Regions from separate parts of the Bacillus sp. Marseille-Q1617 genome, predicted to be linked through region 1. Evidence: riboswitches for the same ligand, from Rfam matches in the RefSeq annotation. Region 1 holds a riboswitch; the other holds the start of a gene.

Region 1 (16,328 bases):
CGAAATCCTCCTTCCGTCCTGGTGGGAAGCGATGAAGGATGCCCAGGTGCTGGTGAAGGCGAAGCTGAAGAACACAGACACGAGTTACCGCCCTTCTTTTGTCGGCTTGAATGCGATGCTCGATTTTGACTGGCGTTTATCGATGAACGGAGTCAATTTATCGGAAGAGGATTTCAATAAGTTGGTGGTTGACCAGAGGCGCCTCGTGAAGATCCGCGGTCAGTGGATGAAGCTCGACCCTGCGATGATCCGACGCATACAACAGATGATGACGAAAGCAAAACAGGAAGGTATTTCGATTCAGGATATGCTGGAGCAGGAGCTTGTGCCGCGGGACGAGGATGATGACGGGATGGAACCGGATGACGAGTATGATCCGTATAAATATGCCCGTATTCAGCTGGAGCTGAACCGCTCTTTGAAAAAACTTGTGAGTCAGCTGACGAATGTCTCGTCAATTCCTTTGGTGGAAACGCCTGAGGACTTCCACGGGGAACTCCGCCCGTACCAGCAGCTCGGAATGAGCTGGATGCTGTTCCTGCGGAAATTCAGTTTCGGTGCCTGCCTTGCCGATGATATGGGACTTGGGAAAACGGTGCAGCTCATCACGTATCTGCTTCATGTGAAGGAGACCGAAAAACCTGAAACGCCGGCACTAATCATTGCGCCTACCTCGGTACTCGGCAACTGGCAGCGTGAGATCGAGAAGTTTGCTCCGGATTTGAAGGTTCATCTTCATTATGGTCCTTCCCGTGCGAAAGAGGAGAAATTTACTGAGCGGATTGCAGGAATGGATATTGTGCTGACCTCTTATGGCTTGTCACATATCGATTTTGACGAACTGTCTGCTGTGGAATGGAGCTCCATCTCCCTCGATGAAGCGCAGAACATCAAGAATGCGAACACGAAGCAATCCCGTGCCATCCGCAAGCTTAATGGAAAGCATCACATCGCACTTACGGGAACGCCGATGGAGAACCGCCTGTCCGAACTATGGTCCATCTTTGATTTCTTGAATCACGGCTACCTGGGCGGATTCACACAGTATCAGAAGAACTACATCGCGCCGATTGAAAAAGACGAATCACAGGAAAAAGTCCGCGAGCTTCAGGCAAAAATCAAGCCGTTCCTTCTGCGGAGAACGAAGAAGGATCCTGAAGTCGAGCTGAATCTTCCTGAAAAAATCGAACAGAAGGAATACTGCAGCTTGACCGCTGAACAGGCCGCTCTCTATGAACAGCTAGTACAGGAGACGTTGACGAAGATCGAGACGCTGAGCGGTTTCGAGCGTAAGGGATTGATATTACAGATGCTGAATCAATTGAAGCAGCTCTGTAACCATCCTGCCCTTTATTTGAAAGAACCCGATCCGAAATCAATCCTGACTCGTTCAGAAAAAATGCAGAAGTTGAAGGATATCGTGGAAACCGCACTGGAATCAGGTGAGGGTACATTGATTTTTACCCAGTATATTTCAATGGGTGAAATGATCCAGGAAGTCATGAAGAAAGAATTCGATGTCGACGTACCATTCTTGAACGGAAGCATGGCCAAGGCTAAGCGTGATAAACTTGTGGAACAATTCCAAAACGGAGAGTTCCCCGTCTTCCTGCTTTCCTTAAAGGCCGGCGGAACCGGACTGAACCTGACCGCCGCCAACCACGTCGTCCACTACGACCGCTGGTGGAACCCTGCAGTCGAAAACCAGGCGACCGACCGTGCGTATCGAATTGGGCAGAAGCGATTCGTCCATGTCCATAAGCTGGTGTCATCAGGGACGCTTGAAGAGAAAATCGATGCGATGCTGGAGAAGAAACAGGCTCTTAATGACGAGATTATCAGAAGCGACCAGTGGGTTACGGAGTTGTCTGATCAGGATCTCCAATCGTTGTTGGTGTTGGAATAGTTATGGTGGAGAGCCCCCTTTTCTTGTAGAAAGGGGGTTTTTTGGTGTATGAATTTTAATTTGGGAGTCTGCTGTTTTTTGTTCAGTTAATTTTCAAAGTATTAATACTGAGTTGATTGGAGCTTCAGGCACTCGTCTCCTGCGGGAAAAGCGAGTCAAGGGAGACCACACAGGCGTGTAACGCCGAGGAGGCTCCCGACCGCCCGCGGAAAGCGAGTGCCTGGAGCGGAAATCAACGGGCCCCGTTCAATGCTTTACAAACAAAAAAACAGCCGGCTCCAAAAGAAACCGACCCTACATGAAGACATATTGGGGAACTTACAAAACTACTTCACAACTTCCTTACGATATTCTATTTCTAACGAGGTATGTTAGAGGGATGACGCGGTGACAAGATGACAATTGAATTTGAGACAAAACATATAGGTTGGACAGAAATTATTTACGAATAGAAATTACGTTTGAAGAGATCTAAGTTGGAGACATTTGCGAAGAGTTCCTTATGATGTGGTCTGCAGGACGGCACTCGGATATTCATACCCTTGCTCGAGTGCGGTTACACGTTGTGCAAGATAGAAATTCTCGACGTTCGCACGCGCTACTTTTTTGATCAGGTCTTCATTCAGTTTTTCCAATCGATCGATTCGTTGTTCCAGGGTTTGCAGGGTTGCCATATGTGCCCTTCCCTTCTTTTAAAATGGTAATTCTACCGGTTCTTTCTCCGGCTCCTGATGTCTGTCAGGCTGCGGCTTTGAATCCATGAACCGTATCGAATCCGCCACCACTTCCGTGACATAGATCCGCTTACCTTGATCATTTTCATAATTCCGGGTTTGAATACGGCCAGTGATGCCGACAACCGAACCTTTGCGGCAGTATTTCTCCGTGTTATCGGCGGCCTTGTTCCATATCTTGCACATGACGAAATCCGTCTCCACCTGCCCCTGCTGGTTTTTAAACTGGCGGTTGACGGCCACGGTTACATTGAGGACCGACCTGCCTTCCATCGTCTTCCTCGTTTCGGGATCCTTGGTCAGCCGTCCTACAAGGGTTACTTGATTAATCACCTTCGTTCTTCACTCCTTTCTCTTTGGAATGATTTCATCTTACACCCCTTCTTTCAAGCTTGTAAAATCGTTAATTTCCGAAATTCAAAACCAAAACAGCCTTAGATTCGGTAAATTCGTCTAGGGAGATTTTCGATTTTCGTCGCAAAATAAGGCCAAATATCGGAAATCAGACTTTTTTAACACAATTTGATATTAGGGATTCTTTTCACGCTGTGATATAATTTTTTTAACAATACCTATTTATAGGAGATGTTCGTTCATGAAAACCTTTAAAGTGATTTCACTGCAGGTAGTTGATAATGATGAACTCCAGGATTTTGAAATTGAGGACGGTTTGATCATCAATAAAGAGGATGAGAAGAGGACGTGGCTTGTCGAAACATATATGCCCCAAGATCACATTGAGTTTTTCCAAAAGGCCCAGCAGAAAAAAAGCGACTTGGAAATACAGGTCGTCATTTCCCACAAAGCAAATGATCCTGCCGCTTTCATGACATCCATACGCTGCATCAAGAAAATGAACGGCCGCATGAGTATTTTATTTGAAGGAAAATTAAAGAAGCAGCGGAACGAATATGCCGAGCTTTTATTGGACGACTTGCTTCAAAGAGGATATTCCGGTGAGGAACTGATGAAAGAATTCCGCGAGAAGATGGTATCCAAGCCGCGTATCCCCGCAACATCAAAACCGAGCGTCTAATTTTACGTGAATATGTAAACTTCTTGTAGAGTACCCGTTGACGGTTTGATATAATTACATTATCGAAACGATTTTATAGGCAGGTGTCCGCGATGATCGGGGAAAGAGTGAAAAAGTATAGACAGGAAAAAAGAATGTCTATGACAGAGCTGGCTGAAAAAGCTGGGGTTGCTAAGTCATATCTGAGCTCCATCGAGCGCAACATTCAACAAAACCCATCCATTCAGTTTTTAGAAAAAGTCTCTGCCGCTTTGGGAATCTCGATGGACGCGTTATTGCATGATGAATCCGAAAACACAGCAGTTGACCGTGAATGGATCAAGATTGCAGAGGAAGCGATGGATTCTGGAATAACGAAAGAACAATTCCGTGAGTTTATTGAATTTAATAAATGGAAATTGGGCAACAAATAAGTCTTGCAGGTTCTGCAAGACTTTTTACGTTAAACCACTTTATATTCTTCAGCTGCTTTTTTACTATGATTTTGTAAATACTCTCTAATTTCATTCTTTGAAATCCCTGCATCCAATGCCTGTTTAACTAGTTCAACCCATTCAACATCAAGTTCACGCTTCATCAATACCATTCCTCCCAAAATACATATATGTATTTCAGGCAATCCAGCCATCTTAGCCGTCCAATGTGCAATTAGTTATGTATATTACCTTTTTTCCACATCTTCTTACCTTAGATCTGTGACTTTGCGTCCCTGCTTTTCAGCAGGTTTGCCTTTGTCTGACTAGCTCCTTAGAACTATACCCATTATACTAATGAACAACCTTCAATTTTGTTGTTTTTTGTCTTTTCTGACAATTATTTTTACACTTTTTTCCTACATTTACTGTTATTTTTTGACAAACGATTAATCATTTTACTAAAAATAGGCTAATTGATAAAAGAAACGAAGAAACTTGTGTCGAATTACTGCGAATTATTACACCTTATGTTAATGTGGTAAGCTTCTAATTTCTTCTTTAAGGGAAGGACTTTTTCATTAATATTCTGGAAGGTTTTGGAGTCGTAAAAAGGATGATCAGTTAAGTCATTTCCGCAGGATGGACAGATCCATTGACCATATTCGGTGCTGCTAAATGATGGTCGCGTACATCGGGTGCAGATTTTTCTATACATACTATACCTCATTCCTTTCCCGAAGGTGGTTTTCTGCTAGCTTAAAGTTTGATGCTGCCATTACGTTCTTCTTACTTTTGGTATAAAGATATAAGCTCATACCTGTTATCAATAGTGCTATCCCCGCTACTAAAATCTTATAATAAATTGTTCCTGTATATGGTAAAACACCATTTCCATCGACCGGAAGTGCAGCCCCCATTGGCCCTTCTACAAAAAAATTAAATTGAAATTCCGTCGATAACCCCTGAAATTCGTTTCCGAGTTCATATGGTATTTCTACTTTAAAATACAGAATTTCAGAGGAATTGCTCTCAAGTTCCCGGGCGTCCAATTCTTTAAAATCTTTTAACTTTCCCTTTACTAAGATATTCTTCTTATCACTCACTTCAATAAATAATTCATTGTAAAACTTCTCTGATCCCTTTAAAAATTGATTAGAAAATAGATAGCTGAAATCCTGTTTTCCTTTATTATGGATTGTTACCTCTCTCGACATTTCATCTCCAGGTTTCACATTGGTAAGGTGAAAAAGAATGGGAGATGGACTGATGGATATATCTATCTCTTTTTGTTCATTTTGGTTATTCTCTACGGCTAGAATCAATTTAGGAGAAAAGATAAAGAAAGCTAGGAAAAGAATGCATACTGTTTTAAATCGTTTTTCCATAGAAAGTCTCCTTTGGGATAGAAACTCAGAAGCTCCTCTCGGCTTCTTTTGTTCTTTTTAGTGAACTATATAAATCAGTATATATAAAGAAATTTATGTAATAAAGCTTTAAATTACTTTAAATCTCCAATAAAACAAAGTGTTTTCGTTCTATATATGGAATTCCCTTTCGTTTACTCAGTATTTTGTTTTTTATAAAAGGCACTTTGTTCTATATAATGAAAAATAAAGAAGTGAAAGGACTGAGCATTTTGGTAGGTGACATTTTAAAACATTATAGGGATGAGAGAGGGCTGACAATTAATGAATTGTCCCAATTAGCGGGTATTTCTAAATCTTATATAAGCTCAATTGAAAGGGGTCTGCAAAAAAACCCCAGCATCCAGGTCCTTCAAAAGTTAGCGGACACTTTGAACATTTCACTTACCCAGTTACTCAAGTTTAAATCAGATGATATTTCAGTCGATGAAGAGTGGCTTCAATTGGTAACAAAAGCTATTGAAGAAGGACTGACTAAGCATGAGTTTCTAGAGTATATTCAATTTATCCAATTTAAAAGGAGAAACGCCATTGAAGATTAATTTTTTAAAAGCAATGAGTGTAACTCTATTAATTGGCGGTGGATCCTTACTAGGGTATTCAGGATATCATTTAGCAGGGCAAGAGATGAAAGAAAAAAGAGCCTTGGAAGATGCACATGAAATCGTAAAGGCAGCTGAAAATAAATATCCGAAAAAAGCGGCTGCTGTCTCTTATTCATTTTCTGAAGGTGAGGTAGTGGGTATCCTATCAATTCCCAAATTAAAAAAGAAACTGCCAGTTATTGAAGGTACACAAGAAGAAGAGCTGGAAAAAGGGGTCGGTCATTACTCAGATACCAAGTTGCCGGGACAAGGAGATCGAATTTTCCTGGCTGGACACAGAGATACCGTTTTTAAAAGCATGGGGGAAATAGAAAAAGGTGATCTTCTGGAGATTCAATTAAGCACGGGGCATCACCGTTATGTGGTATTTGAAATGTTTGTGGTTAACGAAACAGATTTGTCTGTACTGGAGTCTACATCACCTAATGAGATCCTGACCCTCTCCACCTGCTATCCCTTCGAATATCTTTCAAGCACCGAAGAAAGATACATAATCAATGCCAGGAGAATAGATTAAGCGTAGAAGCCCCAGAGCCTCTACGCTATTTTTCTTACTCGTCCTTATTATCCGCATCCTGCATATCGATGTCATCTTCCATCGCATCTTCTTCAGGCGTGTTTGGATCTTTCTCTGCATCTTTGTCGTTTGGAGCGTTTTTATCTTGTGATTCAGGCTCCGTGTTGTCGTTCATGCCATCGTTTTCGTCCATGCCGTCATTCATGTCGCCATTTTCGTCAACGTCACCATTCTCTTCAACACCGTTATCTTCCGGAGGAGGCTCCTGGTCGTTTGCGTTACATCCAACAAGAAGCATTGCTGCAAGTGCTGACCCGCTAAGGATCGATACTAACTTTTTGTTCATGATGTATGACTCCTTTCTACACGTTTGGAATATTTGTTGTAAGACCGCCATTTGTGGTCTTTCGTGGTTAGCTTTCCCTGAAATTTGATTTACTTGCATGGTATTTGGAAACTTTTTAAACTTTTATCGCTCTATAAAAGTGCTCTTTTTAACCTCGGTTAATATTCCTTTGAATGCCGCTTTTGATTTCCGTGCAAGACTTCGCTTTCCGCGGGCGGTTGGTGAGCCTCCTCGTCGCTGCGCTCCTGTGGGGTCTCACCTAACACGCTTCTCCCGCAGGAGTCTGCGTCTTCCACTCCAATCAAACGCTGGAACCGGATAAAATGAAAAACAATTATTAACTACATCAATAATTCAAGGTATCGTCATAGATTAAATTCACATACCTATTTTTAAAAAGCAAAAAAAAAACGATCCCTAAGTGATTCTAAAATCACCTCAGGACCGGTTCCCAATACTTTATTCTTCCTTTTCACCAAGAGCAAACATCATTTCCAATTCACACGCTACTTCTCCATCAACCGTTGCAACGCCTTTCCCTTTACCGATTGCCCCTTTGAAGCGGATCATTTCAACCTCAAGCTTCAGCTGATCGCCAGGCTTTACCTGACGCTTGAAGCGGCATTTATCGATTCCGGTAAAGAATGCCAAGCGGCCGCGATTTTCTTCTTTTTTAAGCATCGCCACAGCACCGACCTGTGCAAGTGCCTCGACAATCAGAACGCCAGGCATGACAGGGTAATCAGGGAAATGGCCGTTAAAGAACTCTTCATTCGCAGTTACATTTTTGATACCGACCGCTTTCTTGCCTTCCTCAACCTCTAGAATGCGGTCGACCAGCAAAAACGGATAGCGATGCGGGATGATGTCTTTGATTTCATTAATATCAAGCATGTATTATGTACCTCCTGTAATATCTAACCTTCCTCCATTGTACATAAATAGCATGGAGAATGGAATAGCTCACAAAGCCCGTCCTGCAGTGCGTTAAAGCAATGCGGGACGGGCCTTCAAAAATTATTTTTTCATCACTATATCCACGATATGCTGCCAAGTTTCTTTTTTGAATACGTCAGTTGGGTTGCCGTCACCGATGACGCCGTATCCAACCATCGCCCCAATAGCCAGACTGGCAGCAAGAAGGACGACGACGAGAAGGATCCGCAGCCAGATGGGAAGCATCCGCACGCGTACCCAGCGTTTCGGTTTTGCTTCTTCCTTTTGCTTATCCTTTTTCTCGGCTTTTACCGTTTCTCTTGTTTTCGCTTCTTGTACCAGTTCTTTTTCACTCATAGCTTAAGACTCCTTTTAGCGTATACCATTAACGAGACCCATCATCTGATCGGCAAGCGAGATCGAACGCGCCTGGAACTGATAGGATCGTTGAACATTCAGCATATCTGTCATTTCTTTTCCGATATCGACGTTTGAGGCTTCAAGGGAATTTTGCACCATTGAAATATCCGTTCTTGCACCGCCGGTCATATTGGTCAGTACTTCGTCAGTCCCGACATCCAGCTGGTCCATATTCTCGGGAAGACCTACTAAGTTACTTCCATATTGACTGAGAAACTGAGGTTTTTCAATGGAAACTATTCCTAAATTCACCTGACCCAGTACTCCGTTTGGGCCGGAAATTGCAAGGACACCATTATCATTCAAATCAAACTGTGTTGCTTCCTCTGAAAACGTTATGTAATTATCGTTCTCATCCAGAACAGGGTGGCCGGCTGCATTCACCAGCATCGATTCACCGTTCCCCATCGGACTGACGAAGAAGGCACCGTCTCTTGTATAGCGCACGGCATTCGTTTCACCGTCCTGGGCCAGCACTTTGAAGTACTGTCTTTCATTTGTCAATGCAAAGTCCAGCGAGCGTCCCGACGATCTGAGAGACCCCTGTGACAGGATAAGCTGAGCCTGCCCCAGCTTCGCACCAACTCCTGAACGGATCCCCAGCGGTGTAAGCCTGCCTGTTTCGATATCTGTTCTCTCCTGATTCCTGACGTTTTGCACCATCATCTCAGAGAAAGACGCTTCACGCCGTTTGTACCCGTTCGTTTCAGCATTCGACAGATTATGACCGATCATATCCATTTGTTTCTGCAATTGCCCCAGCGAATTCGTCGCGGTGATCATTGTCCGGTTCATGTCAATTCCCCTTTATTATAAGGTATTTCACGTGAATTTTCTATTTCAAAAGGATGACTATCCGTTTACCCGCCCGATTTCATTTGCTGCCTTTTCCATGCTGCGATCATAGGCTTGAAGCACTTTCTGGTTCGCCTCGAATGCCCGGTAAGCGGTCATCATGTCTGTCATCGTACGGGAAGCGTCTACGTTAGAACGTTCAAGGAACCCTTGCTTTGTCGAAAAAATGACGCCTTCTGTATCATAGGCATTCTGAAGGGGACCATTGTTTTCTGAAGCAAACAAGCCGTCTCCCTGCTTGATCATTCTGTTCGGATTTTCTGAAAAACCAATGCCCAAGCGTCCAACAACCCTATCTTCAACAAGGATTTCCCCATTATCGGACATCTTGAATTCATCTGATTCCAGCTGGATCCGTTCACCATTCTCATCCAAAACATGAAAGCCGCTGTTAGTAGTTAAAAATCCGTTTCCGTTCACAGTCAGATTCCCGTTCCTCGTGTAACGGGGACCATCCGCGCTTTCCACCGTCAAAAAAACCGACCCTTGAGTGCCCGACTCTTCATCGATAGGCATCGTCCCATTAATGAGGGCAATATCAGCGTTTCTGCCTGTTTCCTGAATATCCCCCTGCAAAAAGTTCGGGGTCGTCTCCTGCATATAGACACCCGTATTCAACTTGCCTACCTTCTGGTTAAAAGGAATCGACAGCCCCTTTTCCGTCGGGACTCCAGCCGAGTCCAAACGCTCCAACAGCATTTCCGGAAAAGCACGCATCGACGCCTGGTCAGCCTTGTAGCCTGGAGTATTGGCATTCGCCATATTATTGGTCAGCATCTCTGTTTTTCTCTGCTGGGCAAGCATACCAGTTGCCACAGTATAAAAACCACGAAACATATGTCCACCTCTTTACGTTTTCACTCTTCCATCTTGTTATCGGATGTTTTGGACCGACTTTTACCGCATTCGCTTCAGTTCCAAAAAGTTCCTATCAGCCGATTTTTCTGCGTGAAATTCTATCGATGTTCTCAAGCATCATTCCTGTGCCGACTGCCACACAGTCCATCGGATTTTCAGCTTTGAAGACTGGCACCTTCAATTCTTCTGCAAGAAGCTGATCCATACCGTGCAACAGAGCACCTCCGCCCGTGATGATGACACCTCTGTCAATGATATCCGCTGAAAGCTCAGGCGGAGTCTTCTCAAGGACATTTTTAGCTGCTTGTACAATAACAGCAACAGATTCTTTAAGAGCTCCTTCAATTTCCTTGGACGTAACGGTAATCGTACGAGGTAGTCCGGATACCATGTCCCGTCCGCGGATGCTCATCTCATTCATGAACTCTTCTCCCTCTTCGCGCTTGCTGGAGAATACCGTCCCGATATTTACTTTGATATCTTCTGCCGTGCGTTCACCGATCAGAAGCTTGTACTCTTTTTTGATATAGTTGAGGATTTCATAATCAAACTTATCCCCTGCCATCTTGATGGACTGCGCCGTCACGATATCACCCATTGAAAGAACGGCAACATCCGTCGTTCCACCGCCGATATCGACAACCATATTCCCTGTAGGATTGAAAATGTCCATCCCTGCACCGATTGCGGCCACTTTAGGCTCTTCTTCAAGATAAATTTTCTTTCCGCCGCTCTTCTCGGCAGCTTCCCTGATCGCTTTCTGCTCGACGCTTGTAATGTTTGTCGGGCAGCAGATCAGGATTCTAGGCTTCGATAAGAAACCCTTTACATTCAATTTATTGATGAAGTGCTTCAGCATGGCTTCCGTTACGTCAAAGTCTGCAATGACCCCATCCTTCAAGGGACGGATGGCGACGATGTTTCCAGGCGTACGCCCCACCATGCGGCGTGCTTCTTCACCGACCGCCAATACTTTATTTGTATTCTTATCAAGAGCCACAACTGATGGCTCATTTAAAACGATCCCTTTTCCTTTAACATGGATCAGGACATTCGCCGTCCCAAGGTCAATACCGATATCTTTCGCAAACATTTCGTGTTACTCCCTTCTTCAATTCCAGTCATTTATATGTCAGTTAATTGTCAGTATGTAATTACGTTTTTACGATAAGGTAAAACTTGCACCCAATATATTATTTTACCACAAATGTGTCGAAAGGACGTATTCTTTGTCAAAAAAATGTATTAAAATTGTTATTTATTTGAAGAAGTATGTTGATTGGATGTTTTTTGTTACAGGTAGGTTAAAATGGGTGGCAGCTGTATGCCGCAGTTGATTTCCGTGCGAGACTTCGCTTTCCGTGGGCGGTTGGTAAGCCTCCTCGTCGCTGCGCTCCTGCGGGGTCTTACCTAACGCGCTATTCCCACAGGAGTCTATGCTGGTAAAGGGTAAATACACTAATCCACCCCAACTTAAATTGTTGACTGAGCGCTCGGTCAAATAACACTTTTACATATAGATCGGTGCCAGGCACAAAACAGCCCGTTTGTGCCTGGCACCGATCTATATGATTTTCCTCCTGCAAATTAAAAATACACCAAGCGCATCAATGCGTAGCTTGGCGTATTTTGATCAGCTGTGGAGCTCTTCTTTTTTGTACTTTTGCTTTGTGGCTTCTCCACCTCGTAGATGACGAATTGATTTATGATAATCAAGTATCGTTTTCACTTCGTTTGCGAGTTCTGGATTAATTTCCGGCAGGCGTTCTGTCAGATCCTTATGAACAGTACTTTTGGACACGCCAAACTCCTTCGCAATGACACGAACAGTTTTCTTCGTCTCCACGATATACTTGCCAATCTTGATTGTTCTCTCTTTGATGTAATCGTGCACACCACTCGACCTCCCTAAATTGGATGTGAGAAGTGTGAAATGAGACTCGCTATATCATCAATGAAATAGTATAGACCGCAATCAGCGGCAGAAAGCTTTATTTAAAGCAGCGGCTTCCTGATCTTACAACGTATGAACAAATTCCCCGGCTTGGTGAAATAGTAGGTTGAAACGATTCCTCACCTCAAACACTCTCTATTTTGATAGGTTTGTTTCATTTTATTAGCCGAGGTCCCCATATATGCACAAAAAAGACAATAAGGACAAGGTTTTGGGGGAATTTTCTGAAAATAAATCAGGCATACGCCGGCTTTCACCCTTTAGTGAGGTAACGATCGGCGTTATCGTCCCATCTCTGAACCCGGGAGGATACCCTGTACCTGGTACATCGGGAACAAATTGTACCAGGTACACCGATTACGTTTTGTACCTGGTACAAAAAATCTCTTCGTGGCTCAGGGCCCAGACCAATCTACCTTCTCATTGACCCTCTTCACCCCCGCCCCCTGCTCACCCGCAGCAGCTCGCCCCACGTATCGACCTTCCGATCACGCAATAGCTCCAGCAGCTCCACAAACAAATAAGCCGTCGTCAGTGCATCGTTGACAGCACGATGCCGCGGGTACATCCGCGTGCCGAATAGCTGAGCATATCGCTCCAGGTCACGCATGTCATAGGAAGGCGCAAGGTAGCCGATGAGGTTAAGCGTATCAATGCTCGGGTCGATTTGCAGGTGCGAGCCTGTTCTCTTCAATTCACTCTTCAGAACCAGTTCATCAAAACTTACATAATGTCCAACCAAGCAGTCCGCTTTATTTTCACTCAGGAAATCAAAGAAATCGCGTATCGCCTCTTGAGCTGAAGGGGCTCCTTCGACATCATTCGACCCGATCCCCGTCAAATCGGATATTTCCTGAGAAATAAGTCGATTTGGATTAGAAAATGATTGAAATGTCATTTTGTCTTTTACGTTATATCCCTCCACTCTGACTGCCCCGATTTCGAGCAGCTGGTCTCCTGCGTTGACACGGAAGCCGGTTGTTTCTGTGTCGAAGACGATGAAGGTGATTTCTTCGATGGCCCTGTTCATGGGTATCGAATCATATTCCAAGGGACACGTCATTTTCTTTTTAGAAAAAATGAATGGAGTCACTTCCCTTCTATGCTAATGAATAATGCGCGAGCATCATGTTCTGGAATTCCCTGATTGTTTTTACACTGTGGTAGAGATTTTCTTTTTCCCTCGTTGAAAGGGTGGATAGCTGCACGGTATCCACCTGCTTATTTCTCTTCAGTTCCATGTAGAGTTTCATCACTTCTTCAAATGCTTCTGTTAAGTCATCGCCAAACCCCGGGGAAATCGATCCTTTTTCCACGAGGAAAGCAATTTTCTCCAACGTGGAGCCTGCCAGGTTTCCATGGGCTAGATTCAAGATTTGCAGCGCATGATGAAAAGGGAAGAGGATTTCTTTTTTCATTGAAAATTCCTTTCGCTGCATCCCAAGCAGGGACCTGATCGATGAATGAAGGACGGGTACAGGCTTTGTCTTTTCGACCCCGGCCATCCTTGCCAGCAGGATTTTCGAGTTTTTCAATTGATGGTGAAGGGCACTGGTGAAATCCTCATGAAGATCCCCATCCCCTTCCATGAAGCGGAATGAAAAGAAATTTTGAGCCTTTAACAGGGTTTCTTCAGAAGAGCGCACAGACCAGCGTCTCACCCTTTCCTGCCACTTATCCAGACTACCCCTCCATTCGGGCTCAGAGGCCATCATATTGCCGTCACAACGCCTTAAACCGGCTTCCTCTAGCTTCTTCACCACTTTATCTGAAAACAGCCTGAAATATTCCTCCGACTGCTTTCCTTCCTTTTCATAAACAAGGAAATGATCCTGGTCGGTCAGCATGAACTGCTCTTTTCTTCCCGCTGAACCCATTACATAAAAAGCAAAGCTGCATGGCTTGGTCATCCCCTCTTCATTCAGCTCGTCTTCAGATTCTTTCAGCACTCTTCGATACAAGCGGTCCAGGAGTCCTGACATAAAGTCCAATACATGAAAGACAGGGGCATGGGCTTTCCATAAATGATGGAATACCGACTCGATGGTGGCCTTTATTTTATCTGGAGGGAACAATGAATCTTCCAGCTTATGTGTACTCGTCAATGCGCCGGTGTGATTCGCCTTCATCACATCGTAAAGGGTGACGATCCCCACGAGCTTGTCCTTTTCTGTTACCGGAAGATGCTTGATCGAATGGTCCAGCATCGCAGCCAGTGCTTCGTATAGATACGAATCCTGCCCTATTACGACAGGATCGGCTGTCATCCCTTCCTCCACCCCTTTGGTGAGGGGGATGTTCCCTGCCATGTATCGGGAGACGATATCCCGTTCGGTAAGGATGCCGGCAATCCTTTCTTGATCAAGCACCACAACCGAACTTACCCGATATGTACCCATGATACGAGCCGCTTCCTGCAGTGTTGCGCCGCTGTTTACTGTCATCACATTATCAATCATGATATCTTGCACTCTTTTTAAAATGGTGGAGCGTTCCTGAAGGCCATAGGATGCACCGACCTGCTTCGATAGAGAGTAATAGATATCCTGGAGCCGCTTGGACGTTTCATTCAATAAAAAACGCTTCAGGTGCGGATCTTCCCAGTATCCTTTCAATCCGCTGTAAGGGACGAGGCAAAGCAGACTGTCCTCTTTTGCTTTGACTTCAACGGATGCATAGACACCTTCTCCCACTTCTTCTTTTTCCATAAAAGAGTAGAGGGAGGACAGTCCGACGATTCCTCCCTCAGATATGAATTCCAGCACTTCTTCCTTTCCGTCCATCTCACCGGGGACGATGACCTCTACTTCCCCTTTGACGACAAGGTAGAGGCCGATGCGACTTTCATAGCTTTTCAGAAGCGCCTGGTCCTTTCCTGCGGTCACTTTTTTACAACTTGAAAAAAGGGAAAGAGCTGTACTATGCTCCATCCCCTTGAAGAAGGGATGAAGCAGTACAGCTTCTTGAAATGCATGATCAGGATTTGAAGTTGACATCATCGTCCACCCAAATATCCCCGTTTTTGAATGTCATTTGCTCAGGATAACGAAGATCCGTCACTTCATCCTGAAGCTTCTGAGCCGGCGCCTTCGTCATCAGCGATACGATGATATTCGCTAGGAATCCGGCTGTGGCTCCGAATACACCTGCTCCTGTATCAATGATGCCGAATACGTTGACTCCTGCCCTTGCCATGAAAATATATGTGAGCGTCACGCCAAGGCCGACCAAGAGTCCTGCAATGACCCCTTGTGCGTTGGAACGTTTCCACCAGACCCCAAGGATGAGAGCCGGGAAGAAGGTTCCTGACGCGAGTGCAAAGGCCCATGCAACGATCTGGGTGATAACACCCGGAGGATTCAACGCGACCAGCCCGGCAGCAAGTGTTGCAAGTACGATCGTCCAGCGTGCTACAGCGAGACGATTCTTCTCCGTCGCATTCGGTCTGAATACGCGGTAATAAATATCATGGGCGAATGAAGACGAAATCGCGATCATCAACCCGCCGGCAGTCGATAATGCCGCTGCCATCGCACCCGCTGCAACAAGTCCGATGACAAATACCCCAAGATTGGCGATTTCAGGGGTTGCCATAACGACGATATCATTCGAAATGACGATTTCTTTCCATTGCAGAACGCCGTCAGCATTCGTATCCGCTACCTGGAGCTTTCCTGTATCCACCCAGGAAGCCGTCCATGCCGGCAGTTCACTGATCTTACTGCCCGCAACCTTCGTCATCAGGATGAAGCGTGAGAACGCTGCGTAAGCAGGTGCCGATAGATAAAGTAATCCGATGAATAGAAGCGCCCAGGCCCCTGACCAGCGAGCCGCTTTCATCGTGGAGACCGTATAGAAGCGGACGATGACGTGCGGAAGACCCGCCGTCCCGGCCATCAGTGTAAACATCAATGCGAGGAACTGCCACTTCGTCCCGTTTGTGAACGGTGCAAAATACTCTGAAACTCCGAGTTCCCGGTCAAGCTCCCCGATCTTTCCGACGAGTTCACCATATGAAATCCATGGAGCAGGATTCCCCGTGATCTGCAGGGACATGAAAATGATCGGAATCAAATAAGCAATGATCAGAACAATATACTGAGCAACCTGTGTCCACGTGATCCCCTTCATACCGCCGAATGCAGAATAAAAGGCAATCAGCACGACCCCGATGAGCGTCCCGACCTTGGCGTCGATTTCAAATAGACGCCCGATAACAACCCCGGACCCTGACAGCTGTCCGATCGAGTAGGTGAAACTGATGATGATTGTACAAATAGCGGCAATGACACGGGCCGTGTGGCTGTTATACCGATCCCCG
Region 2 (16,328 bases), 270 kb from region 1:
CGATCGGTGTGAACCCGAAGATCAAAGAGCCGATGCTTGATATCTTGTTCGATGAAAAAATCAGCGGCAGCTTCCATTTCACTCCGGGACAGGCTTATGAAGGGGCAGATAACGGAAACCGTTCCAGCGTGCACTGGGATATGGTCTGCATCCAGCGTCCCGAGTATGGCGGAGGCGAAATGTACTTCGACGATGTTTTGATTCGCAAGGATGGGTTATTTGTAATAGAAGAGCTGAAAGGTTTGAACCCGGACGCTCTCATTTAAAAGGAGGACTTCAACATGACGTATTCCATAGTCGGATATGATCCTGAAGAAAAAGAATGGGGAATTGCGGTTCAGTCCAAGTTTCTTGGTGTCGGCTCGGTTGTCCCTTTTGCCAAAGCAGGTGTGGGGGCGGTAGCGACTCAGTCATACGCCAATACCGCTTACGGACCGCAGGCGCTTCAGCTGATGGAAGAAGGAAAGACAGCCGAGGAAGCAATGGACATCATTACAAAAGATGATCCGGAACGCCATCTCAGACAGGTGGGTCTCATTGATGCCTGGGGTCACGGCGCTACGTTTACCGGAGAAGGCTGCTATGACTGGGCAGGCGGAATCACAGGAAAACATTTTGCAGCCCAGGGAAATATTTTAGTAGATGAAAACACGGTGAAAGCGATGGCAGAAACCTTTGAATCTACTACCGGGAGTCTGGCAGAACGCTTGCTCCATGCATTGGACGCCGGACAGGAAGCAGGAGGCGACTCGCGGGGAATGCAGTCGGCGGCTCTTTTAGTCGTAAAAGAAAACGGGGGCTACGGAGGCTTCAATGATCGCTACATTGACCTGCGTGTTGATGACCACTCCTCTCCTATAAAAGAGCTGAAGCGAATCTATTTAATGCACCAGCTTTATTTCAAAGAGTCAGAACCTGGAAGAGTCGTGCTGGTAGAAGGCGAGGTCCGGGACGACCTGCAGAACGAGCTGAATCGTCTGGGTTATGCGGACGAAGGCAAGTCACTGCATCAATCCCTGAAGGACTACCTGCATACCGAAAACTTCGAAATGCGTGAGCAGGAAGAGAATTATATTGATTTGGATGTATTGGATTATATGAAGAAGCAAGGGCGGTAGATTGATAGGGAGCTGTTTTCAAGGGGGTGGTTGACTTTGAAAACAGCTCTATTTTATGGATATGAAATAGATATTACCCATCTCCAGCTTTTGATTGGAGTGCAAGACGAAGACTCCAGCGGGAAAAGTGACTAATGTGAGACCCCGCAAGAGCGCAGCGATGAGGAGGCTCACGGGTCACCCGCGGAAAGCGAAGTCTTGCACGGAAATCAAAAGCGGTAATCAAGGTACTTTATGAAATAATGAGCAATTCCATTCCAACTGGTTGTTTTTACATCCACCAAAACAGTTTAACCCAACCCCAAAATGTTATATAATGAACATTTGTGAACGGGACTCAACAATTCGGAGGTAAGAACATACATGAGTACAGTCGGAAGAAATGAACCGTGTCCTTGCGGGAGCGGTAAGAAATATAAGAAATGCTGTGAAAAAGAGAACGTTGTGAATATAGATGCAATGGTGAACCAGGAACTTGATGTGCTGCAGGCGCAACTGTATGACTTCATCGCTACGGCGCAGGACCCTAAAATGGAAGAAGCGTATCATGAATATCTGAAGAAAATGGACCTGATGAAGGCCGATCCGGATATTTATGAAATGGCGTTTGTCAGCTGGTACGGTGCCACACAGAAAGATTTGGAAGGAGTACGTTTGATCGACCGTTTCATCGATAAGGCGGTAAGCACGGTGACGCGCCCCCAAACGGCTTCAGTTCTGGAATCCTGGAGAAATCTCCGTGTGACAGCTGGTACGGTTGAAAAAGTGGACGACAGCACGCTTCACGTGGAAGAAGTCATCACTGGTGACAAATTGGTCGTGAAAGAGAGATTCGGCAAGATGGAAGAGAACAGTTTCTTCCTTGCGTTGCTGCTGCCGAACGGGGACAAGTATCTCCCATTTGCCCAGTATTTCATTTATCCATCGATTGAAAAAGCTGCGATGGAACTGGTGAACATTCGTTTTGAACAGGGTGAATTCGAGAACCTTCAGGACTATCTTTCAGATCAATACATGATGCTTGCTGACGTCGGGTTTGTTTTATACAGTGCGGAAAAGAAGAAATCCGGTAAGAAAGCATCAGCCGATTCAGAAGGAACCGAGATTGAAATACCAGAAGTTCAGGAGCAGACAACTGAGCAGGCTGACACAATCGAAGGCGTGGAAATCTGGAAGACCCCTGAATATGTAGAAGCACTCACTGCACTTAAAAACTTCCTTTCTGAAAAAGGTGAAGACAAAGCCGAAAGCGAATTGCTGGTCTCAGTACTGGAAAAATACTTCTACACAGAACGTCCGACGATCCGCAACCCGAAAATCTATTCAGGTGCACTCGTCGACATGGCGAAAAACATCGACGAAATCAGTATCCGCCACGTCCAAAAGGAACTGGCCGAATACTTCGACGTGTCCGCCAACAGCATCTCCAGACGAAGCAAACAAATCTGGGAAAGCTATCAGGACACAGTCTACGAACTATTAGAAAAATAAACCCCTTCCAAGGCCCGTCCCCCGTTGCTTCACCGCGATGAGGGACGGGCCTTTATCCGTTTAAACCGCTGAACGTCCGTCCCTCACTCGATTGAAGTGCATCCATTTGGCTTAAGTTGTAAGAGGGGTGGGATAGTGGTAGAATTAATAGGAATGAATCTATTTATGTGCAGGATTTATAGGGCTTTTAGCGAATGTTTAGTAGAGATGTTTGAACGGGGGAAATAGGAGGCTTGGAGGCCTTTTACCTTTTCTCATGGAATTCTCATCTGCTTTCGCTATAGTGAAAGTGTTGTTTGGCTCTTACTTATACAGGATAAAGGAGCGTTATACATGCTTGGGATTTTAAACAAAGTGTTTGATGCAAATAAAAGAGAGATCAAAAAGCTTGAGAGAATAGCTGATCAAATAGAAGAACTTGCTCCGGAAATGGAGCGCCTCTCGGATGACCAGATTCGTGAGCGAACGGAACGTTTTAAAGAGCGTTATCAAAAAGGCGAAGACCTGGAGGATATGCTTGTCGAAGCATTCGCAGTTGTGCGTGAAGCGGCGCGCCGTGTTCTTGGGCTATATCCATACCGCGTCCAGCTGATGGGGGGAGCTTCCCTTCATGGCGGTAACATTTCCGAGATGAAAACAGGTGAGGGTAAAACCCTGACGGCAACGATGCCGGTTTACCTCAACGCGATCACCGGAAAAGGCGTACACGTCGTTACGGTCAACGAATACCTTGCCAGCCGTGACGCCGAGGAAATGGGTCAGCTTTACAATTTCCTTGGTCTGACAGTGGGTCTGAACCTGAACTCCATGTCAAAAGAGGAAAAGCGTGAAGCGTATAAAGCGGATATCACGTACGGAACGAACAACGAGTTCGGTTTCGATTATCTTCGCGACAACATGGTCCTTTACAAAGATCAAATGGTTCAGCGTCCGCTTCATTTTGCCGTCATCGATGAGGTCGACTCGATCCTGATTGACGAAGCGCGTACTCCATTGATCATTTCAGGGAACGCACAGCGCACGCCGCAGCTTTATATCCAGGCAAATGCGGTCGTCCGCACTTTGAAAAAAGACGAAGACTTCACCTATGATGAAAAAACAAAAGGTGTTCAATTAACTGAAGAAGGTATCACAAAAGTGGAGAAAGCATTCCACATTGATAACTTATTCGATATTTCACATGTAACTCTTAACCACCACATCAACCAGGCGTTGAAAGCTCACCAGAGTATGCACCGCGACGTTGATTACGTGGTTCAGGAAGGCGAAATCGTCATCGTCGACTCCTTCACGGGACGCCTGATGAAAGGCCGCCGTTACAGTGACGGTCTTCACCAGTCCATCGAGGCAAAAGAAGGTCTCGAGATCCAGAACGAGAGCATGACGATGGCAACAATCACATTCCAGAACTACTTCCGTATGTACGAAAAGCTTTCCGGTATGACCGGTACGGCGAAGACGGAAGAAGAGGAATTCCGCAACATCTACAATATGAACGTCATCGTGATCCCGACGAATAAACCGATCGTCCGTGATGACCGTGCCGATCTGATTTATGCTTCCATGGAAGGTAAATTCATGGCGGTTGTCGAGGATATCAAGGAACGTCATGAAAAAGGACAGCCTGTTCTTGTCGGGACAGTGGCCGTTGAAACGTCAGAGTTGATCTCTAAACTTTTAACGAAAAAAGGCGTACGCCATAACGTGCTGAACGCGAAAAACCATGGCCGTGAAGCCGAAATTATTTTAGAGGCAGGCCAAAGAGGCGCGGTTACAATCGCGACGAACATGGCCGGCCGTGGTACGGACATCAAGCTTGGTGAAGGCGTACTCGATCTAGGCGGTCTTGCCGTCATCGGTACCGAGCGTCATGAATCACGCCGTATCGATAACCAGCTTCGTGGACGTTCCGGTCGTCAAGGGGACCCGGGTGTGACGCAATTCTATCTTTCAATGGAAGACGAATTGATGCGCCGCTTCGGTTCTGACAATATGAAGACGATGATGAGTCGTCTCGGTATGGATGATTCACAGCCGATCCAGAGTAAAATGGTCAGCCGTGCCGTTGAATCTGCACAGAAACGAGTGGAAGGGAACAACTTCGACGCCCGTAAGCAGCTTCTTCAATACGACGATGTCCTTCGCCAGCAGCGCGAGATCATCTACAAGCAGCGTTACGATGTCATCGAATCTGAAAACCTTCGCGAAATCGTGGAAGGCATGATCAAATCCGTCATCGAGCGCCAGGTCGCGGCTCATACGGCAAACGAGGAAATCGACAGCTGGAACCTTCAAGGAATAGTCGATTACGTGAACGCGAATCTTCTTCCTGAAGGGGATATCACAGTGGACGATCTTCGCGGAAAAGAAGCAGATGAAATGATGGATCTCATCTGGGAAGACGTGAAAGTCCGCTATGATGAAAAAGAAGAAGAGATGAGCGCAGAACAAATGCGTGAATTCGAAAAAGTCATCCTGCTTCGTGCAGTCGATACAAAGTGGATCGACCACATCGACGCAATGGACCAGCTTCGCCAAGGTATCCACCTGCGTGCATACGGTCAGACAGATCCGCTGCGCGAATACCAGCATGAAGGCTTCGCGATGTTCGAAAGCATGATTCTGGCAATCGAAGAAGACGCAGCTAAATACGTCATGAAAGCTGAAATCAGAAACAACCTTCAGCGTCAGGAAGTAGCCAAAGGCCAAGCAGTCAACCCGAAAGAAGAAGGCGGCAAAGCCAAGAAGAAACCTGTCCGCAAAGAAGAAGAAGTCGGCCGCAACGAACCATGCCCATGCGGCAGCGGCAAAAAATACAAACACTGCCACGGCAGAATGGGATAAATGTTAGATTGAAGAGGATACCTGGTACTTGTATAGGAGTGCCAGGTACTTTTCCGTTTTTATGTCCGGGTAGATCCCGGGTTGTTCCGGGTGCCAGGCTCAAAATGACTGAATTATGCCAGGCGCAGCATCTGGAATGATTTCGATTCAGGCATGATGTGGGAGAGATTGTACCTGGTATATTCTTAATTCTATTCTTGGAATATAGGACTATCCAGCTGTTGATTGTAGTGGAAGGCGAAGACTCCTGCGGGAAAAGCGAGTTAGGTGAGACCCCGCAGGAGCGAAGCGACGAGGAGGCTCACCAACCGCCCGCGGAAAGCGAAGTCTTCCACGGAAATCAACAGCGGCGATTAACAGAGCCAAATTTATATACAAATTAAAATAACTCTAGAGGTGACCAATCATGGAACTAGCAGAAATCAGATCAGAATTAGAAAAAACAGCTAAGACATTAGCGGACTTCAGGGGGTCTCTTTGACTTAGAAAACAAAGAGGCAAGAATCCAGGAACTCGACGAAATCATGGTCCAGCCAGATTTCTGGGATGACCAGCAAAAAGCACAGGGACTTATTAATGAAGGAAACGGCCTTAAAGCCCTTGTGAATGAATACAAAGCGCTGCTTGAAACGCAGGAAAACCTTGAGCTGACGCTCGAGCTTGTAAAAGAAGAGCCGGATGAGGAACTGCAGCAGGATCTTGAAGAAGAACTGGTCGACCTGATGAAACGCCTGAGCGACTACGAACTTCAGCTGCTGCTAAGTGAAGAATACGACAAAAACAACGCCATCCTTGAGCTTCACCCGGGTGCGGGCGGAACCGAGTCACAGGACTGGGGTTCTATGCTGCTTCGTATGTATACGCGTTGGGCAGAGAAGAGAGGGTTTAAAGTCGAAACACTCGATTACCTTCCAGGCGATGAAGCAGGTATCAAGAGCGTCACTCTCGGAATCAAAGGCCATAACGCATATGGCTATCTGAAAGCTGAAAAAGGCGTACACCGTCTTGTACGTATTTCACCGTTCGATTCATCCGGGCGCCGTCACACCTCTTTCGTTTCCTGTGAAGTGATGCCGGAGTTCAATGAAGAAATCGAAATTGACATCCGTACTGAAGACCTTAAAGTTGACACATACCGTGCGAGCGGTGCCGGCGGTCAGCACATCAACACGACCGACTCTGCTGTCCGTATCACGCACTTGCCGACAAACGTGGTCGTCACGTGTCAATCAGAGCGTTCACAGATCAAGAACCGTGAAGCTGCGATGAAAATGCTGAAAGCGAAGCTCTATCAGAAGCGAATCGAAGAGCAGGAACAGGAACTGGCTGAAATCCGGGGAGAGCAAAAAGAAATCGGATGGGGAAGCCAAATCCGTTCTTACGTGTTCCACCCATACTCCATGGTGAAGGACCACAGAACCAACACAGAATCCGGTAACGTGCAGGGTGTAATGGACGGCGATATTGATCCGTTCATCAACGCTTACCTGCGTTCTAAAATTAAGTAATTTCGAAAGCTGAACCACTCCAAAGCGGGAGAGGTTCAGCTTTTTATTGTGGTGCCAGGCACAAATTGTACAAATTGTTCCTGGCACAAAAAGGTGGAAATGTGCCTGGCACAAAAAACCTGTTTTGTGCCAGGCACCAATCTCCTTGGCCCCATACCAAACTCACCGACCGCCCACACCAAATCCTAAGCCAATCAACCCTCCAAATCTCACCCCACCCCATTAATGCTTTAACACGTCACTCAACTGTTATTTACACGTTTCGACACCCGTGCTATACTCTCAAAGGTTGTAACAGAGCATGCCGGGAGCACTTACCAAAAGCCTGAGCAAGCACGTCCAACAACAAAACAACTAATACAAAAAAGTATGAGACAAAGGCCCGTCCCTCGCTCAATTAACGTACTAAAGTGCGACCGGGCACAGACTAATGGATGATTTACTCCGCTTGTACTCATACTATCAATACATACGCAGAAGGAGTCGTACGGAATGGGTTTGAAGCAAAAACGTCGAGAGCAGTCATTTAATCCGCGGAAAGAGAAGTTACTTGAGTATTTGTTTGTGGTTTTTGGGTCATCGATCGTGGCCATTGCATTTAATGTGTTTTTACTTCCGAACGAGGTAGCATCGGGAGGAGTCAGCGGGATTTCTACTATATTAAAGGGGCTTTTTGATTGGAAGCCGGCCTTCGTTCAGTGGGCATTCAATATTCCGCTCTTCATCGCAGGCCTCATCTTCCTTGGTCTTCAATTTGGAGTGAAAACAGCGATCGGGACTGTATTCTTACCTTTAGTCGTTTATCTGACGGAGGACTGGCAGCCCTGGACGGAAGATCCGCTGCTTGGTGCCCTATTCGGAGGGATCGGAGTCGGTATGGGTCTTGGAATCGTCTTCCGTGGTAAAGCTTCGACGGGCGGTACCGACCTGGCAGCCCAGATTGTGAACAAATTTACCGGCCTGTCGCTGGGGACTTGTGTTGCATTGATCGATGGAATGATCGTATTATCAGCAGCGATTGTTTTTGATATTGAACGAGGTCTTTACGCACTGATCGGGCTATATGTAACGAGTAAAACCATCGACCTTGTACAGGTCGGGGTCAGCCGTTCCAAGATGGCACTCATCATCACGAACCGCCAGGAAGAAGTTCGTGAAGGAATCTTGAATAAAATCGACCGAGGTGTGACAAAACTATCAGCATACGGGGGATATACGGATGATGAACGTCCGATCCTGATGGTCGTAGTCGATCAGACAGAATTCACAAAACTGAAACAACTGGTGAAAAGCATTGATGCCTCTGCATTTGTGGTCACAATGGACGCTTCAGAGGTATTGGGCGAAGGTTTCAAACGGGTGTAACCTTGGTATAATTATCTATAGGAGAAAGATTTCACCACGGTCGAATTCTTACTCTTAAATTTTTTCCTAGGAGGAGAAAACATGAAGAAAAAGCTTTTAGGCATTCTTTTAGGAACTTCATTAGTACTTGCAGCCTGCGGCGGGGACGACGGCGGAGACAGCACGGAAACGAGCTCAGGCGGCGTTGATGCAGAGAAAATCGTTAACAACAAATGCACAAGCTGCCACGGCGGCAACTTGGAAGGCGGCATGGGGCCTGCTCTTAACGATGTTGGCTCTCGTTTAGACAAAGACCAAATCCTTGAAATCATTAAAAACGGTAAAGGCCAAATGCCTGCAGATCTTGTAAAAGGTGAAGAGGCAGAAGCCGTTGCTGAATGGCTGGCGAATAAAAAATAAGACAGAAGAGGGGGAATCCTGTGAGGGTTCTTCTTTTTTTTGCTTTGAAACCAGCTTTTCACCACAATAATCCGGATTCAATGTAAAATTTCATTCTTATCCACACCCCTCACTTAACCCTTCTTTAAATCTATATGACAAACAAATAAAACTCTCCAAATCTATTCAAATTCCAGCTCACTTCCTTTAAACAAAGGGGAATCCAAATCTATTACAGTCTATCTATTTTACTTGTTGTTAGTACCTGTTACTAGGTATAAATAACTATGAAAAAATCGAATTTTAGGTACAATTGTCAATAAAAAAGGTAAAAATTTCTCAAAATATGTGGTTTTGAAATGAAACTGTAATAATATTTTTCCTTAACATCGTAAGAAGTGATGTTATAATATTTTCGTGAGCGAAATTCGAGCAATTTCACCATTTTATGTCTAATTTGGTAAAGGCAAAAGAATTTTATTCACACACATAGAGATAACAACACAGCCAAGAGGGGAACTACATACTACAAATTAGGTGATTTTATAATGATTGAAATGAAAGACGTCTATAAGCAGTATAACAACGGCGTTATGGCTGCGAATGGGTTTAACGTCCATATTAAGCAAGGCGAGTTTGTTTATGTCGTGGGTCCAAGTGGCGCCGGAAAATCAACGTTCATCAAGATGATGTACCGCGAAGTGAAGCCTTCCAAAGGTGACATCATCGTGAATGGTATAAATCTAGCAAAAATCAAGAATAGCAGAGTACCTCATTTACGCAGAAATATAGGAGTGGTCTTCCAGGATTTCAAACTGCTCCCGTCTCTGACAATATATGAAAACGTTGCGTTTGCTCTTGAAGTAATAGAAGAGCATCCGAAACAAATCAAGAAACGTGTAATGGATGTACTTGAACTCGTAGGTCTTAAGCATAAAGCCAGAATGCTCCCTAATGAATTATCAGGCGGTGAGCAGCAGCGTGTTTCGATTGCACGGTCAATCGTCAATACGCCGAAGCTGGTGATTGCCGACGAGCCTACAGGGAATCTGGATCCAGAAACGTCCTGGGATATTATGAATATCCTTGAGGAAATCGCAACACGTGGTACAACAGTGATCATGGCTACACATAACCGGGAAATCGTAAATACAATCAAGCATCGGGTAATCGCCATTGAGAATGGCCGGATTGTCCGGGACGAACAGCGAGGTGATTACGGTTATGAAGGCTAGAACGTATGCCCGTCACGTAAGGGAAAGTTTTAAGAGCATCGGCCGTAACGGCTGGATGACATTTGCATCCGTCAGTGCCGTAACCGTCACATTATTGCTTGTTGGTGTTTTCATCGTACTGATGCTAAACATGAACAAGGTAGCAACCGATATAGAGAAAGATGTTGAAGTTCGCGTACTTCTCGAAGTTGGTACGAAGCCTGAAGAAGCTAAAGCCGTTGGAGATAAGATAAAGAAAATAAATGAAGTCGAATCCGTCGATTATTCTTCCAAAGAGGAAGAACTTCAGAACCTGGTAAAGGATCTCGGTGACGATTTCAGATTATTCGAGCAAGATAACCCATTATATGATGTATTTATTGTAAAAGCGGAAAATCCTCGCGATACCGGAAAAATTGCTGCACAGATCAACAAGTATGAGAATGTAAATGAAGCAATGTATGGAGAAGCGAAGATTGAAAAGTTATTCAATATCCTTGAAATGAGCAGAAACGTCGGATTGGTCCTGATCATCGGTCTGTTGTTCACGGCGATGTTCCTCATCTCAAATACGATTAAAATAACGATTGTCGCTAGAAGAAGGGAAATCGAGATAATGAAACTCGTGGGTGCAACCAACTGGTTCGTCCGCTGGCCTTTCGTATTGGAAGGGCTATGGCTTGGTGTTTTAGGTTCTATTATCCCGATCGCTCTTGTTACAACTGGTTATTACTATGCTTACGACTTTATAAAGCCAAAACTTCAAAATCATTTTATACAGATATTGGACTTTACCCCGTTCATCTACCAAGTAAACGGATTGATCCTCTTAATGGGATGCTTGATCGGCGCCTGGGGAAGCTTCATGTCTGTACGTAAATTCTTGAGAGTATAAAATCGACAGGTTGATAGAAGCTGAAAGGAGCATGCCGCTTGAACAGGAAGTATTTTTTATCAATAGCAATAGCAGCAGCATTAACAATCGGGAGTTTTCCGGCGTTGGGAACTCCAGCCAACGCTCACTCCTCAGTAGAGGATTTGAAAAAGAAACAAGATGAGGTTTCCTCTAAAAAAGATAAAATCAATGGTGAAATCGATCAGAAAAAATCAGAAATTAATGCCAACATCAATAAACAGCAGGATATTAAAGCGAAAATTGCAGAATTCGATGCAAAAATAAAAGATACTGAAAACAAAATCGCAGAGAAAACAAAAGAAATTGAAGAAACAAATGCTGAAATTGATCAACTTAAAAAAGAGATCAAAGCTTTGGAGGAAAAAATCAAAGAGCGTAATGAACTTTTAAAAGAACGCGCTCGTGCGATTCAGGAAAAAGGCGGCTCAGCAAACTATCTTGATGTCCTTCTTGGCGCGGACAGCTTCGGCGACTTCATCAACCGTGTCACTGCAGTCAACACAATCGTGAGTGCAGATAAAAAGATCATGGACGAGCAAAAGAGAGACCAGGAAGAATTAGAGAAAAAGAAAGAAGAAGTAGAAACGAAACTAGCAGAATTAGAAGATGATAAAGCGAATCTAGTAACGTTAAAGCAAGACTTGAACAGTGAAAAAGCCCAAAAAGCGGAACTGTTCAAACAGCTTGAAAAGCAGCAGGCTTCCCTTCAAGTGGAAAAAGCGGACCTTGAAAAAGAATCAAATGCGTTAGCGAAAATGGAACAGCAAATCGGCGGTGAAATCCAGGCAGAGCAGGCACGTTTAGCAGAACTTGCCCGCCAGCGTGAACTTGAGAAGAAGAGACAGGCAGAAGCAGAAGCTGCGAAACGCGCAGCAGCTCAAGCTCAAACTAGCACGAGCAGCAGCGGCGGTTCTACTGCAGCACCGGCACCGAGCACGCCTGTTAGTTCCGGAACTTGGACAAGACCGGCATCCGGTGCTATCACAACTGAGTACGGCTGGGATACATTGAACGGCAAGCCTCGTTACCACTATGGTATCGATGTCGCGGCACGAGGTAGTGTTCCAATCGTTGCAGCAGCAGATGGATATGTCATCAAGAGCCAATACAGCTCAAGCTACGGTAACGTTGTATACATCACTCACTCGATTAACGGAAAAACCTTTACTACAGTCTATGCCCATATGTCTTCTTCATCAGTAAGCAGCGGACAGCCTGTAGACAAAGGACAGCAAATCGGGTACATGGGGAACACAGGTTATTCCTTCGGTCAGCATTTACACTTTGAACTTCATGCAGGTTCATGGAATGCGTCGAAATCAAACTCTGTTAACCCGCGCCAATATATCAATTTCTAATAGAATAGTAGTCTATGAAAAATCCTGCCATATGTTTATGGCAGGATTTTTTTGGATAATAGTTTACAAAATACTTCTCTCTATTCTAATATTCATAAAAGAATAATCCTCGACCCTTACAAATCATACGCTATAATGTATAATGAAATAAATGTCGAAAAAGTAAGTTTTTTGCACAAAAACTCTTTCCTCTATTGCTGGTAACTGGTACTATAGTATTGTTGTGGATGAAACTAATTTATATCATTTGAACTATTTAACAACCTTCGATAACGGCAAACTAATTCGAAAGATTAGGACGCAAAGCCACGGATCTAACGTTTTTTTAAAACTATGACCGCCGGGCTACCGAAAAGGATTGGTACATAAATGAACGCTGTCGCCAACTGACAGTTTCATTTAGCCCGCCATTCTTTTTGGCGGGCTTATTTTTTTATAGAGCCCAAGGTCACTGCAGGCAGGCAAACATCTGAAAACAGAAAGGAGATTACAAGATGGAACAAATAAATACTTCTGATGTAAGAAGACAATTGAGAAGTTTTTGCAGGAGAAATCGTTCCTCTTTGAAGAAGTACAGCTCCTATACTGCGGAAGAAATCAGCGATATGGTATTAAGCAGGCTGGGCTGTGAAGAGGTTAAGAGAATCGTAGACGACATCCAGCTGATCGATCGCAGAGGCGGAAACACGGGATTTTACTTGTTGCTTATTTTAGAAGCACTGAAGGGTTCACAAAAAGCTAGTTCAAATGAGAGGGCAATTATATAATAAAACCGGAAGTCCAATTTTTTTGACCGCCGGTTTTTTTGTTATTTTAAATTGACCCTTCGTTAAGATCAATCCTCCATTATGCAGACTTCGATAGCCAATGCTCCAGGTTCTTTTCAGCCGTACGAATATCCATTGTGATGTTAGTGAGCAGTTCAAAATGGTGATCTCTTTCACCATGATGTTTCAATAATTGAAAGATAGCAGGCTTTTGATACTTGATCACTGTCATCACTTCCATCATTGGCAAGTAAGCTTCTTTAGGCTGAATGCGCAAAAAAGAGCATATGAGCTGGATATACTCACCTGCGTGCTTTTGTTCATCGCTACTCAATTCAATCAATGCATGTAACCTGCTTATATGACGTTTAATCGTTTGCAATTCTTCAAATGTCATTGTGATATCCCCTTTATCTTTTGTTGGCGGCCCGGCCATCCTGGCGGTAATGATAGAATCCGCCCTAAATCCGCAGCTATGCGTCCTTCCTTTTAAGGAAGTATGCCGTTTTCAACAGAAACCCGGACTTCCATCTTTTCCTTATTATCGACTGCCTGTCCTATCCCGTTAATCGTATTAAAGATAAAGTAATAGTTCTAAATTACTAAATTGAAATTTACGTTAAAGAAGTCAATCTACTTGATTGGTGTGGAGAAAAGCATCATACTTACATACATAAGAGGGTATCTTAGTTCAGACCGATTATTGCCCAAACGGTCTATATATCCGTAAAAGTGAAAAGAATGGAATAAACCGATTATTCTTCGATGGACTGACTATTCAGACCTAAACAAACCAACAAAACGGAGGGACCAACCATGCAAGGACACGGACATCTTTTTCAACACCACAAAGCATCCAAACTGCTCGATCCAAAACGGCAGGAAATGGTGCCGGTGGACAAAGTACTCGAGCTTCTTCAATTGGATAGAAATGACCTCCTCGCCGACCTCGGATGCGGCAACGGCTATCTGACACTGCCGATCGCAAAGTCGGTAGATACAAAGGTACATGCCGTCGACCTTCAGCAAGAGATGCTCGAATATCTCCAGCACCGTGCCAAGGAAGCGGATGTAACCAATATTGAATATGAAAAAGCCTCGCTGGAATACTTAAGTTTTAACAAGAACACTCTGGACAAAGTTGTTTCTGCATTCGTCCTGCATGAAGTACCGAATCTGACCAAGGTATTCCAAGATTTGAATGACATGCTGAAAGACGACGGCCTATGGCTGATCCTCGACTGGGAGGCGGTGGAATCGGAAATGGGACCGCCGATCGAAGAACGGATTCCTTCGGAAGAATTGGCACAGCAATTGGATACGGCCGGATTCAATACCGAAGTTGGCCATCTGCACCCGGCTGTTTATAATATTGTTGTACGCAAGGGATAAAATAGTTGGGGCGGTGCCAGGCACAAAGCTGGAGTTTTGTGCCTGGCACGAATCAATTGAATTGTGCCAGGCACAATGTGAGGGTTTTGTTCCTGACACAATTCAACCTGATCGTGCACTGTACCAGGTACACACCACCGGGAATGTACTGGTACAAATATGATCAATTGTACCAGGTACAAAATCGAGCCAGGCTCAACACTCCTGATCTACGCCATGCCCCAAAAAATCGCACCACCCCTCCCCCATTTCTATTCCCCACCAAAAATCCCCACCCCTTAACAAAAAATTAACATTCCCCCGCCATACTATTGGTATAAAGGAGTGAACAATGTATGGTAGAGGTATCAATTTGGTTTGCGCTGGCTGCGGGGGCGCTGTCGTTTTTCTCGCCGTGTGTGTTTCCGCTGCTGCCGGCTTATGTGAGTCACTTGACCGGCGGGCAGGCTGAAGGCGGGCGGATCCAGGTGGAGCGAAAAGTGGTATTTATCAGGTCCTTCGGATTCATCGCCGGTTTTTCTTTCATCTTTATTTTAATGGGGGCATCCGCAAGTCTGCTCGGCGGATTATTCTCGGAGTACCGGATGTACATAGAACAAATTGCCGGGATCCTCATTATCGTGTTCGGCCTGCAGATGATGGGCTGGATTTCGTTCTCCTTCCTGATGAAGGGCGGAAAACAATTTGAAGTGAAGAAGAAAGGGACGGCTTTTGGTTCGGTCCTTCTCGGGATGGCATTTGCCAGCGGATGGTCTCCGTGCGTCGGGATCACCTTATCGTCGATCCTACTATTGGCGGGTGCAAGCTCGACGCTCACTCAGGGCATCATGCTCCTGATTGTGTATTCACTTGGTCTGGCGCTTCCGTTTCTGATCATCTCAATGATGATCACAAGGACATTCAGCGTCATGAAAAAAGTGAACAGGATTCTTCCGAAGCTTGCGAAGTTCAACGGCGTCTTGATGGTCGCCATGGGGCTTCTCGTTTTCAGCGGAAAAATGCAGCAGATCTCCGCATATCTTTCCGTATTCAGTCTCTTTTCAACCTAGGAGGAAATGGTCGTGAACGTTCAGAATAAAAGCATCCTCGTCGTGGAAGACGATGCAAAGATCCGGAAACTCATAAAGATCTTTCTTGAAAAAGAAGGCTATGAAGTATTTGAAGCGGGTGACGGTGAAGAAGGGAAGCGCATGTTCAGGGAGCATGATCCCTGCTTCGCCATCCTTGATTTGATGCTGCCTGAAATTCAAGGGGAAGAGCTGTGCAGATGGATTCGCGAGGATGAAAAGAGCGACATCGGCATCATCATGGTGACCGCAAAAGCGAGTGAAAGTGAACGGATCCACGGGTTGAAAACCGGGGCGGATGATTATGTCACGAAGCCGTTCAGTCCGACCGAGCTCGTGACCCGGGTGGAAACGGTTCTCCGCCGTACATCCAACCGGTGCCAAAAGCTCAGCCGCAGCGGACTCACCCTTAAACCTCAAAAAGGGGAAGTGACGTATAAAGGAAAACCAATTGAACTGACTGCTTTCGAATTCCGGATTCTGCAGCTGCTGATGATGCATCCAGGCCAGGTCATTTCAAGGCAGCAGATCCTTGATTCCCTGTATGAATTACATGAAAAAATAGTGTCGGAACGGACGATCGACGTTCACATCCGCCATCTGAGGCAAAAACTCCAGGAAGATACGAGCCTGAATGTCATCGAAACGGTAAGAGGAATGGGGTATAAATTCAATGGTTAACCGTAAAAAGCTCGGGAGTCTATTGACCCAGCTCACCTTTCTCAACACCTTCATCATCGCGGCCGTGATCCTGATTGCCGGATTTACCGTGAAGAATTACGCCTGCAACCTGGTAAACCAGCAGCAGATCACAGGGGCAAGTCTTGAAAGTCTATTGAACGATTATCTTATAAAAGTCAGTGCGCTTGCGTTCCTTCTGGCAGGAGGCTTTCATTTCTTTTTCATCAAA

The links. A riboswitch is a leader RNA that binds a small molecule or an ion and turns the genes downstream of it on or off. The one in region 1 is predicted to bind cyclic di-GMP.
Region 2: it holds a riboswitch for cyclic di-GMP, as region 1 does, so the genes downstream of both, HWX64_RS14545 (hypothetical protein) here and HWX64_RS13365 (anti-repressor SinI family protein) in region 1, are expected to answer to the same signal.

The regions. Positions count from the first base shown of each region.
Region 1 covers NZ_CAHJXM010000002.1:350,365-366,692, reverse strand. The annotation lists gene HWX64_RS13390 (DEAD/DEAH box helicase) at 1-1,906, shown strand, start outside; gene HWX64_RS13385 (hypothetical protein) at 2,407-2,580, opposite strand; gene HWX64_RS13380 (single-stranded DNA-binding protein) at 2,599-2,973, opposite strand; gene HWX64_RS13375 (YwpF-like family protein) at 3,236-3,676, shown strand; gene HWX64_RS13370 (helix-turn-helix domain-containing protein) at 3,769-4,089, shown strand; gene HWX64_RS13365 (anti-repressor SinI family protein) at 4,119-4,253, opposite strand; cyclic di-GMP riboswitch class I at 4,288-4,416, opposite strand; gene HWX64_RS13360 (TasA family protein) at 4,809-5,477, opposite strand; gene HWX64_RS13355 (helix-turn-helix domain-containing protein) at 5,696-6,058, shown strand; gene HWX64_RS13350 (class D sortase) at 6,048-6,638, shown strand; gene HWX64_RS13345 (hypothetical protein) at 6,673-6,984, opposite strand; gene fabZ (3-hydroxyacyl-ACP dehydratase FabZ) at 7,444-7,878, opposite strand; gene HWX64_RS13335 (DNA-directed RNA polymerase subunit beta) at 8,002-8,277, opposite strand; gene HWX64_RS13330 (flagellar hook-basal body protein) at 8,293-9,135, opposite strand; gene HWX64_RS13325 (flagellar hook-basal body protein) at 9,193-10,032, opposite strand; gene HWX64_RS13320 (rod shape-determining protein) at 10,127-11,146, opposite strand; gene spoIIID (sporulation transcriptional regulator SpoIIID) at 11,687-11,947, opposite strand; gene HWX64_RS13310 (PolC-type DNA polymerase III) at 12,441-13,070, opposite strand; gene HWX64_RS13305 (DUF294 nucleotidyltransferase-like domain-containing protein) at 13,108-15,006, opposite strand; gene HWX64_RS13300 (sodium:solute symporter family protein) at 14,984-16,328, opposite strand, start outside.
Region 2 covers NZ_CAHJXM010000002.1:616,863-633,190, forward strand. The annotation lists gene HWX64_RS14490 (aminopeptidase) at 1-266, shown strand, start outside; gene HWX64_RS14495 (DUF1028 domain-containing protein) at 282-1,118, shown strand; gene HWX64_RS14500 (YecA family protein) at 1,482-2,609, shown strand; gene secA (preprotein translocase subunit SecA) at 2,943-5,453, shown strand; one part of gene prfB (peptide chain release factor 2) at 5,860-5,931, shown strand; one part of gene prfB (peptide chain release factor 2) at 5,933-6,961, shown strand; gene HWX64_RS14515 (YitT family protein) at 7,454-8,326, shown strand; gene cccB (cytochrome c551) at 8,408-8,725, shown strand; gene ftsE (cell division ATP-binding protein FtsE) at 9,253-9,939, shown strand; gene ftsX (permease-like cell division protein FtsX) at 9,929-10,813, shown strand; gene HWX64_RS14535 (murein hydrolase activator EnvC) at 10,852-12,192, shown strand; cyclic di-GMP riboswitch class I at 12,457-12,545, shown strand; gene HWX64_RS14540 (hypothetical protein) at 12,687-12,959, shown strand; gene HWX64_RS14545 (hypothetical protein) at 13,039-13,356, opposite strand; cyclic di-GMP riboswitch class I at 13,379-13,473, opposite strand; gene HWX64_RS14550 (class I SAM-dependent methyltransferase) at 13,776-14,351, shown strand; gene HWX64_RS14555 (cytochrome c biogenesis CcdA family protein) at 14,687-15,400, shown strand; gene HWX64_RS14560 (response regulator transcription factor) at 15,407-16,099, shown strand; gene HWX64_RS14565 (cell wall metabolism sensor histidine kinase WalK) at 16,092-16,328, shown strand, end outside.